One region of the Ensifer sp. ENS06 genome, then DNA from elsewhere that is predicted to be linked to it. Evidence: predicted binding sites of a transcription regulator. Region 1 holds the regulator's gene; the other holds the start of a gene.
What was found. The regulator PhoB, encoded in region 1, activates phosphate uptake and scavenging genes when phosphate is short. The targets are predictions, from matches to a motif close to TGTCATNNANCTGTCAT.

Region 2: the regulator PhoB is predicted to act here: its motif matches at 2,648-2,664, upstream of IB279_RS27405 (putative 2-aminoethylphosphonate ABC transporter substrate-binding protein).

What each region holds. Positions count from the first base shown of each region.
Region 1 is NZ_JACVBC010000001.1:467,272-472,694, reverse strand. It holds gene IB279_RS02350 (aspartate aminotransferase family protein) at 1-986, opposite strand, end outside; gene IB279_RS02345 (GcrA family cell cycle regulator) at 1,408-1,929, shown strand; gene phoB (phosphate regulon transcriptional regulator PhoB) at 1,999-2,682, opposite strand; gene phoU (phosphate signaling complex protein PhoU) at 2,885-3,598, opposite strand; gene pstB (phosphate ABC transporter ATP-binding protein PstB) at 3,649-4,464, opposite strand; gene pstA (phosphate ABC transporter permease PstA) at 4,478-5,423, opposite strand, start outside.
Region 2 is NZ_JACVBC010000010.1:138,495-143,917, forward strand. It holds gene phnA (phosphonoacetate hydrolase) at 1-893, shown strand, start outside; gene phnY (phosphonoacetaldehyde dehydrogenase) at 904-2,358, shown strand; gene IB279_RS27405 (putative 2-aminoethylphosphonate ABC transporter substrate-binding protein) at 2,721-3,743, shown strand; gene IB279_RS27410 (putative 2-aminoethylphosphonate ABC transporter ATP-binding protein) at 3,830-5,011, shown strand; gene IB279_RS27415 (putative 2-aminoethylphosphonate ABC transporter permease subunit) at 5,014-5,423, shown strand, end outside.

The sequences.
Region 1 (5,423 bases):
TCGCCGCGGATGTCCTCGATGACATCAGGGAAACGGTCCTTGAGCGACGCAAGGCCCTGGCGGAAGACCAGCGCGACATCGCGCACATGCGTCAGGAATCCGTCGGCCAGAACGACGTCGAGCACGGCGTTGCCGACGGCCATGGCCAGCGGGTTGCCGCCATATGTGGAGCCATGCGTGCCCGCCACCATACCAGATGCGGCTTCCTCAGTCGCGAGGCAGGCGCCGAACGGGAAGCCACCGCCGATACCCTTGGCGACCGCCATGATATCCGGGCGGATATCCGCCCATTCATAGGCAAACAGCTTGCCGGTACGGCCGACGCCGGTCTGGACCTCGTCGAGGATCAAGAGCAGGCCGAACTCGTCGCAGAGCGCGCGCAGTTCCTGCATGAATTCCTTGGTCGCCGGACGGATGCCGCCCTCGCCCTGGATCGGCTCGATCAGGATCGCTGCGGTTTCCTCGGTGATCGCATTCTTGACCGCGGCGATGTCGCCGAACGGAACCTGGTAGAAGCCCGGCGCCTTCGGCCCGAAACCTTCGATGTATTTCTGCTGACCACCGGCGGCGATCGTCGCGATCGTGCGGCCGTGGAAGGCGCCTTCGAAGGTGATGACGTGGAACTTCTCCGGGTGGCCCTTGGAGAAGTGGTAACGCCGTGCCGTCTTGATGGCGCATTCCAGCGCTTCCGCGCCCGAATTGGTGAAGAAGACCTTGTCGGCAAAGGTCACCGCCGTCAGCCGGCGGCCGAGGCTTTCCTGGCCCGCAATTTCATAAAGGTTGGACAGGTGCCAGACCTTGTCGGCCTGCGCCTTCAGCGCTTCGACCAGGTGCGGGTGCGCGTGGCCGAGCGAGTTCACGGCAACGCCGGCACCGAAATCGAGATAACGCGTACCGTCTTCAGCGATCAGCCAGGCGCCCTCTCCTCGCTCGAAACGCAACGGCGCGCGCATGTAGGTATCGTAAAGCGGCGTGGTTGCAGTCATGCGAGGCTCTCCTTCACTCCAGATCGACATCGATCCCGCGCCTCACGCGGGCCGATAAAAATCAAAAATGCCGCCTTTCGGCGGCGCAGGCACTATTCCCATTTCGCGCTGCAATGTCAACAAAACCAAGCCTTGCAGCGCAACATGAAGGGTCGATTCCTGGCAGCAGAAAAATCGTCCGGGAGGGCTTGCAAAAATGCAACGCTGGCCGAGCAAGTTGGGGAAAACTACGAAATCGATTCGGCCTGATTCCTGGGACTCTTGCCACAGAGTCCAGCGGTCAGTACGTTAACATTCAATTACTAGACGCATGCGGCGGACCTAGTCACCAAAAGAGTTATCGCGTTTGCAACCCCGGGGTTTAGCCGGGGTGCGGTGAGGGATTCTGCCATCCCCAACGCTGAGAACGGAGAGTGCAGAAATGAACTGGACTGACGAGCGGGTGGAGAAACTGAAGAAGCTTTGGTCCGAGGGCCTGAGCGCAAGCCAGATCGCGGCGCAGCTCGGCGGCGTCAGCCGTAACGCTGTCATCGGCAAGGTTCACCGCCTGAGCCTGCCAGGTCGCGCCAAGGCCGGCGGCAGCACCACGACGGCAGCCCGTCCGAAGCGCCCGACTTCGGCACCGCGCGCACCGAACTACGCTTCGCGCGTTTCGACCCGCCCGGTTGCACGCGCGGCCGGCGCTGTCGTTCTCAAGGAAGAAATCGAAGTCGATCTCGTTGCCGAGCAGGATTTCAGCACCCGCACCGACGTTGTCGTGCCGATGTCGCGCCGCCTCGAGCTGACCCAGCTCACCGAGCGCACCTGCAAGTGGCCGATCGGCGACCCGCTGAAGGAAGAGTTTCACTTCTGCGGCAACGATTCCCCGGAAGCCTCGCCTTACTGCACCTTCCATGCTCGGCTGGCCTACCAGCCGTCGGGGGAGCGCCGCAGGGCTCGCTAAGAAGCTGGACCGCATTGATAAAGGAAGGGGCCGATCGGCCCCTTTTTTTGTTGGCGACTTTCAGACCGCTCAGCTTTCGAGCGAATAGCCGGCGCCGCGAACGGTGCGGATCACGTCGGGCATGTTCGAGAAGTTCAGAGCCTTGCGCAGACGACCGACATGCACGTCGACGGTTCGCTCGTCGACATAGATGTCATGCCCCCAGACGCCATCCAGAAGCTGCGAGCGAGAGAAGACGCGGCCCGGCGAGGACATGAGGAACTCCAGAAGACGGAACTCGGTCGGGCCGAGGCGCACTTCGCGGCTGCGGCGATGAACGCGGTGGGTCTCGCGGTCGAGTTCGATGTCGCCGCAGCGAAGCAGCGTCGAGAGCACCTCGGGCTTTGCCCGGCGCAGCATCGCCTTGACGCGCGCCATCAGCTCCGGCGTCGAGAAGGGCTTGACCACGTAGTCGTCGGCACCCGTCGCCAGACCCCGGACGCGCTCGCTTTCCTCGCCGCGCGCCGTCAGCATGATGATCGGCAGACGTTCGGTCTCCGGACGCTGGCGCAGCCGACGGCAAAGTTCAATGCCGGAAACACCGGGCAGCATCCAGTCGAGGATAAGCAGGTCGGGCAGCCGCTCCTGAAGCCGGATCTCCGCCTCGTCGCCCCGCAGGATCGTATCGACGTCGAAGCCCTCGGCTTCCAGATTGTAACGCAGCAGAACGCTCAGCGCCTCTTCGTCTTCGACTACGGCGATTTTTGGCAACATCAGGTAACGTCTCCTTACCGCGGGCGGCCTTTGGGCTCATCGGCCCGGCCGGCGCTCAGACACTCTAAATCTGGAGCACATCCGCCGTTTTCAAAGGCGGGGCGAAAACCGCATGCTTCAGATACAGGAATTCGGGGCCGCGACCGAAGCCGCGACCGGATCAGATTTCAAAGGGCATGCATGCTTACGGCGCGCTTGGCGCTCAGTCGTTGACCGAGCCCAGCGTCGACGTGGTGTCATCCTTCGGACGCTCGCCTTCCGGCTGAGCACCCGTCGCCATGTAATAGATCGTCTCAGCGATATTGGTCGCGTGGTCGCCGATGCGCTCGATGTTCTTGGCGCAGAACAGAAGATGCGTGCAGGGCGTGATGTTGCGCGGATCTTCCATCATGTAGGTCAAGAGCTCGCGGAACAGCGAGGTGTAGATCGCGTCGATCTCCTCGTCACGCTCGCGGATGCTGTTGGCCTTTTCCGGCGAGCGCGAGGCGTAGACGTCGAGCACTTCCTTGAGCTGGACGAGAGCGAGCTCTGCCAGATGCTCGAGGCCACGGGCGAGCTTGCGCGGAATGCCGGAGCCGGCGACCGCGATCACGCGCTTGGCGGTGTTCTTGCCGAGGTCGCCGACGCGTTCCAGATCGGAGGCGATGCGGATCGACCCCATGATCTCACGCAGGTCGGCGGCGACCGGCTGACGCTTGGCGATCGTGACGATCGCCTTCTCACCGATCTGGCGCTCGGCGTCGTCGAGGACGGTGTCGTCCGAGATCACCTTCTGTGCGAGAGCCAGGTCGGAGTTGACCAGCGCGCGAACGGACTCGGCGACCATCTGTTCGGCGAGGCCGCCCATCTCCGAGATGCGGCGCGTCAGGTACTTCAGTTCTTCGTCATAGGCGGACATGATATGCATGGACATGATCGTCGATCCTTACGGGCGCTTTGCAGTTACTGTTGCAGCCTTATGCGGCCTCAGCCGAAGCGGCCCATGATGTAATCCTGGGTGCGCTGGTCATCCGGATTGGTGAACATCTTGTCGGTGTCGTTCTCCTCGACGAGATTGCCGAGGTGGAACATGGCGGTGCGCTGCGAAACGCGGGCGGCCTGCTGCATCGAGTGGGTCACGATGACGATCGTGAAGTTCGTGCGCAGCTCGTGGATGAGCTCTTCGACCTTGGCGGTCGCGATCGGATCGAGAGCCGAGCACGGCTCGTCCATGAGGATGACTTCCGGGCTGACGGCGACGGCACGCGCGATGCAGAGGCGCTGCTGCTGACCACCGGAAAGGCCGGTGCCGGGCTCCTGCAGACGATCCTTTACCTCGTTCCACAGACCGGCCTTCTGCAGGCTGGTCTCGACCACTTCGTCAAAGTCGGCCTTGGTGCGGGCAAGGCCGTGAATCCGCGGGCCGTAGGCGACGTTGTCGTAGATCGACTTCGGGAACGGGTTCGGCTTCTGGAAGACCATGCCGACGCGGGCGCGAAGCTCGACGACGTCGATCGTCGGGTCGTAGATGTCGTCCTCGTCGAGCGTGATCTTGCCGGTGACGCGGCAGTTCTCGATCGTGTCGTTCATGCGGTTCAGCGTGCGCAGGAAGGTCGACTTGCCGCAACCCGAAGGACCGATCAGCGCCGTGACCGTGTTCTCGCGGATGTTGAGGTTGACGTCGAAAAGCGCACGCTTCTCGCCGTAATAGACCGACACATCCTTGCCGATCATCTTGTAGGGCACGGTGTTCATTTTCTGATCCAGAGCCTTCTCGACTGCTGCTTCTGACATGATGTTCATAGTAATTACCTCACTACCAGCGGCGCTCAAAGCGACGTCGCAACAGAATGGCTCCAAGGTTCATGACGACCAGGAAGATGAGAAGAATGATGATTGCGCCGGAGGTGCGCTCGACGAAGGCGCGTTCCGCCTCGTTGGCCCACATGTAGATCTGCACCGGCAGTGCCGTCGACGGTTCCATAGGCGAACCGGGAAAATCGACGACGAAGGCGACCATGCCGATCAGGAGCAGCGGCGCGGTTTCACCAAGCGCGTGGGCAAGACCGATGATGGTGCCGGTCAGGATGCCCGGCATCGCCAGCGGCAGCACGTGGTGGAAGATGGTCTGCATCTTCGACGCACCGAGACCGAGGGCCGCCGAGCGGATCGACGGCGGGACCGCCTTCAACGCCGCACGGGTGGCGATGATGATCGTCGGCAGGGTCATCAACGTCAGCACGAAGCCACCGACGACGGCTGCCGAGCGCGGCATGCCGGCGAAGTTGATGAAGACGGCGAGACCCAGGAGGCCGTAGACGATCGACGGAACGGCCGCGAGGTTGTTGATGTTGACCTCGATCAGGTCGGTCAGCCGGTTCTTCGGCGCAAACTCCTCGAGGTAGATCGAGGCGGCGACGCCGATCGGAAGCGACAGCACCAGCACGATCAGCATCATGTAGAGCGAGCCGAGGGCAGCGACGCCGACGCCTGCCGCTTCGGGACGGCTGGAGGCGCCGAAGGTGAAGATGCCGGTGTTGAAGCTCTTCTTCAGGATGCCGGCGCTCGCCAGCTCGTTCATCCAGGTGACCTGCTGGTCCTTGACCTTGCGCTTGCCCTCATCGACCGAGAGATCGATCTGGCCCTTGAAGGCGGAGTCGATGTTGGCCTCGGCCAGCAGCGTGACAGGAACCGTCTTGCCGATGATCGACGGGTCGGCGGCGACCATGTCGCGCAGGAGCGTGCGGGAGCTCGCGGAAACC
Region 2 (5,423 bases), on a different contig from region 1:
TCGCCGTGGTGACGGCGAAGGACAAGCTCAGGGCGCTGCTCGGCCACGGGCTGAAGTATGACGAGGGCAGGGCCATCTGCTTCTCGTCTGAAAAGGCGGACAAGACGACCGAGGCGGAAAACGGCCTCGACAATGCCTCGGCCTGGCTCGGTCGCGCTGTACCGGAAGTCTATTCGGCCGATCTCTCCGAATTCGTCTTTGCCGCCGGCGTCAAGCTGCTCAAGGAATTTCGGCCGGATGTCATGTACCTGACGACCACCGACTATGTGCAGCACAAATATGCGCCGGGCGTACCCCAGGCGAACGCCTTCTATGAGATGTTCGACAAGTATCTGACCGAACTCGACGCGCTCGGCGCGGCCATCATCGTCACGGCCGACCACGGCATGAAGCCGAAGCACAAGGCGGACGGTTCGCCGGATGTCATCTACGTGCAGGACCTGCTCGACCAATGGCTCGGCAAGGACGCCGCGCGCGTCATCCTGCCGATCACCGACCCCTATGTCGTGCATCACGGCGCGCTCGGCTCGTTTGCCACGGCCTATCTGCCCGAAAGCGCGGACAAGGAGGAGATCATCGAGCGGCTGCAGGCGATCGAAGGCATCGACGTCGTGCTCTCCCGCCCGGAAGCCTGCGTACGCTTCGAGCTGCCCGACGATCGGATCGGCGATCTCGTGCTGATCTCCTCGGAAAACAAGACGCTCGGCACCAGCGAACATCGCCATGATCTGGCGGCGCTGAACGAACCGCTGCGCTCGCATGGCGGCCTGACCGAACAGGCGGTGCCTTTCATCGCCAACCGCAAACTGCCCGAATTGCTGACATCCGCGTCGTTGCGCAATTTCGATGCGTTCTACTACGCGCTCGTCGCAGCCGCCCAGACAACGCACTAGGGAGGGAGCGATGACCAAGGTGGAAACAGCATTTGCAATTCGCCACGAGCCCATGCGGATCGCCGGCAAGACAGTCGATACCGAAGGGCGCATCGAGGTGCGCTACCCTTTCAACGATGCGGTGATCGGCACGGTGCCTGCGGGCAGCGCCGAGCATGCGCGCAAGGCCTTCGAGATCGCGGCCGCCTACCAGCCGAAGCTGACGCGTTACGAGCGTCAGCGCATCCTGCTCAAGGCTGCGGACCTGCTCGTTGCCCGCAAGGAGGAGATCTCTGATCTGATCACGCTGGAGCTCGGGATCTCCAAGCAGGACTCGCTCTACGAGGTCGGCCGCGCCTTCGACGTGCTGACGCTCTCGGGCCAGATGTGCATTCATGACGACGGCGAGATCTTCTCCTGCGACCTCACACCACACGGCAAGGCGCGCAAGATCTTCACCACGCGCGAACCGCTCAACGCCATTTCGGCGATCACGCCGTTCAACCATCCGCTCAACATGGTGGCACACAAGGTCGCGCCGGCGGTTGCGACGAACAATTGCGTTGTGCTCAAGCCGACAGAACTGACGCCGATGACGGCGCTTATCTTCGCCGACATTCTCTATGAGGCCGGCCTGCCGCCGGAAATGCTCTCGGTCGTGACCGGCTGGCCCGCCGATATTGGCATGGAGATGATCACCAATCCGAACTTCGACCTCATCACCTTTACCGGCAGCGTTCCAGTCGGCAAGCTGATCGCGGCCCACGCCCACTACAAGCGGCAGATCCTGGAGCTCGGCGGCAACGACCCGCTGATCATCCTCAACGATCTGTCGGACGACGATCTCGCAAGAGCCGCGGATCTGGCCGTTGCCGGCGCGACGAAGAACTCCGGCCAGCGTTGCACCGCTGTGAAACGCATCCTCTGCCAGGAGAGCGTTGCCGACCGCTTCGTGCCGCTGGTGCTCGAGCGAGCGAAAAAGCTGAGGTTCGGCGATCCGATGGACCGGGCGACGGACCTTGGCACGGTCGTCCATGCCAAGGCGGCGGAAGTCTTCGAGCGGCGGGTGCACCGGGCAGCGGAAGAAGGGGCGGAGATCCTCTACGATCCCGGCCGTAAAGGCGCCCTCTTGCCGCCAATCGTTGTCGACCGCGTTAAGCATTCGAGCGAACTGGTGATGGAAGAAACCTTCGCGCCGATCATACCGATCGTGCGCGCGCCCGATGATGACGACGCGCTGATCGCGCTCTCGAACTCAACCGCCTTCGGCCTTTCTTCCGGCGTCTGCACCAATGACTTCCGGCGAATGCAGAAATACATCGCCGGGCTGAAGGTCGGCACGGTCAACATCTGGGAAGTGCCGGGTTACCGGATCGAGATGAGCCCCTTCGGCGGCATCAAGGATTCCGGCAACGGCTACAAGGAAGGCGTCATCGAGGCGATGAAGAGCTTTACCAACGTCAAGACATTCTCCTTGCCATGGTGATTTCAAGCGTTTCCCCCGCTGATTCACCCCTCTGGGAGCCGCCATGGCGGCTCCCTTTTTATTTGCTCCCGCAGCGTCGCGGGGCTCTGCGCGACGCGCAATCGTAGATCTGCTCCTTCATCCGGCAGATTGTGCGAAATCGTATCGAAACCTGCCGCCGCCTTGGTCAAGCGCGGTTTCCATGCCCAGTTCTGCGGCAGAACATCCATAGTTTTTTTCTTCTAATCGATAAGAATAATAAATTTTACTTACAGGAAACCGCTGCGCAGAATGTTTCCCGAAGCCGATCACAACAGGGCAACGACAAGATTGTCCGCCGCGCTTCCCCGGTTTTACCAGGACCTCAGAGGAGAACTTCAATCATGAACAGACGCATGCTCTTTGTGCTTGCCGGCGCCGTTTCCGCTGTGCTTCCTGCCATCGCTGCCGCTGAAACGCAGCTCACCGTCTACACCGCCGTCGAAGCCGTCGACCTCGACCGCTACAAGGCGACCTTCGAAAAGGCCCACCCGGACATCAAGATCAACTGGGTGCGCGATTCCACAGGCGTCATGACCGCCAAGCTGCTTGCAGAAAAGGACAATCCGCAGGCCGATGTCGTCTGGGGGCTCGCTGCAACCTCGCTGCTTCTCTTGAAGACCGAAGGCATGCTGGAACCTTACCAGCCCAAGGGCGTCGAGACGCTCGACCCGAAATTCGTCGACAAGGACACGCCGCCGAGCTGGGTCGGCATGGACGCCTATGTCGCGGCTCTTTGCTACAACACGGTCGAGGGCGAAAAGCTCGGCCTCAAGCCGCCGACGAGTTGGAAAGACCTGACGAACCCCGAATACAAGGGCCACGTGGTGATGCCGAACCCGGCATCCTCGGGCACCGGTTTCCTCGACGTCTCCGGCTGGATGCAGATGTGGGGCGAGGAGAAGGCCTGGGACTACATGGACAAGCTCCACGAGAACATCTCCGCCTACACCCATTCCGGCTCCAAGCCGTGCAAGATGGCAGGCGCCGGTGAAGCCGTCATCGGCGTGTCCTTCGAGTTTCCGGGCGCCAAGGCCAAGAGTGCCGGTGCACCGATCGACATCATCTTCCCCGCCGAGGGTTCGGGCTGGGAGGCCGAGGCAACCGCAATCATCGCTGGCACGGCAAACCTCGAAGCCGCAAAGACGCTCGTCGACTGGTCGGTCACCAAGGAAGCGAACGAAATGTACAATGCCGGCTATGCCGTCGTTGCCTATCCGGGCGTCGCCAAGCAGGTCGAGCACCTGCCCGACGACATCGCTTCCCGGATGATCGTCAACGACTTCGAGTGGGCCGCAAACAACCGCTCTGACATCCTCAAGGAATGGCAGAAGCGTTACGACGCCAAGTCTGAACCGAAGAGCTGAGCCTGATCGGCCGGGCGCAGCGCCTTTGCGCTGCGCCCGATCGCATTTCTCGGAAAGAAAATCCCTCAAGCCAGCGGAGCTTGCAGATGAGGCATGCCCTGTCGATCGAACCGACGCCCACCAGCCGTCAGCACTTCGCCGATGACGCGGCCGCGGAGCCGGCCCCCTACTTGCAGATCTCGGATCTCTGGAAGACCTATGGCGATTTCGTCGCGCTTCGCGACATTTCGCTGTCGATTGCCAGGGGCGAGTTCGTCTGTTTTCTCGGCCCGTCCGGCTGCGGCAAGACGACGTTGCTGCGAGCCATCGCCGGTCTCGACCTGCAGACGCAAGGCACCATCCTGCAAGACGGCCGCAATATCTCGACGCTGCCGGCTTCCCGCCGCGACTATGGCATCGTCTTCCAGTCTTATGCGCTCTTTCCCAATCTGACGATCGAGCAGAACATCGCCTTTGGCCTGGAAAACACCGGCCGATCGAAGGCGGGGGTCGCATCCCGGGTCGCCGAACTCTTGGAAACGGTCGGCCTTTCGGCGCACGGCAAGAAGTATCCGGCCCAGCTTTCCGGTGGCCAGCAACAGCGCATCGCGCTTGCCCGCGCCATCGCCATCTCGCCGGGGCTATTGTTGCTCGACGAGCCGCTGTCGGCACTCGACGCCAAGGTTCGCGTGCACCTTCGCCATGAGATCAAGGCGCTGCAGAGAAAGCTCGGTGTGACGACCATCATGGTGACGCACGACCAGGAGGAGGCCCTCGCCATGGCCGACCGGATCGTCGTCATGAACCACGGCGTCATCGAGCAGGTCGGCTCGCCGACCGAAATCTACCGTCATCCCGAAACGCTGTTCGTCGCCGACTTCATCGGCGAGACCAATCAGTTCGAAGCCCGGGTTCTTGGAGATGGCGAAGTCGAGATCGGCCACTCCGCCTTTTGCTGTTCGACGGAGGATTTTTCCGCCGGCCATGCGGCAACGGCGGTCGTCCGCCCGGTTGACATCATTCCCCACGGAGCCGATGCCCATGCCGTCAACGCCAGCGACCGGCCGGCCACACCGCAGAACCTGATCGATGCCGAGGTGCGCGAGATGGAGTTCCTCGGCATGTTCTGGCGCACGCGCCTGACGGCCCCGCGTCTCGGCGAGCGCACGCTGGTTGCCGACTTCTCCGTCAACGCGGTGAGACGCCTCCGGATCGAAACCGGCGGCGCCATCCAGGTGGAGATCCCGCGCGAACGCCTGCTGCTCTATCCGAGGGGGGCTGGACGATGAACATGGTTCTGGAAGCACCCCACCTTCCCCTGATCGGCAAGCGGCTGCGCCAGGAATCCTCCAAAGACGACCGCATCAAGCTCGGCTTCATGGCGGTCATCGGGCTATATCTGGTCGTCGCGCTTGGCGCGCCGCTCTTCGTCATGCTGTCGAAGTCGCTGTCGACCTACCGGTTCGAGCTTTCGGCTTTCGAGTTCCAGGTGAGCGACGAGACGGGGGCGAACTGGGGGCCGGTCGTCACCGCCGAAGACCTGAACCGGGAACTCGGGGCGGTGACGGAAGCCGAGCTTTCCAGCAGTTCCGACGGACGGCTCACGGCCACAAAATTCTTCCCGGATTTCAAGTTCCGCAGCCCCGTTCACTACCGTATTCGCGGCACGAACGACGATGCCGCCTTCCTGGTCGGCTCCAC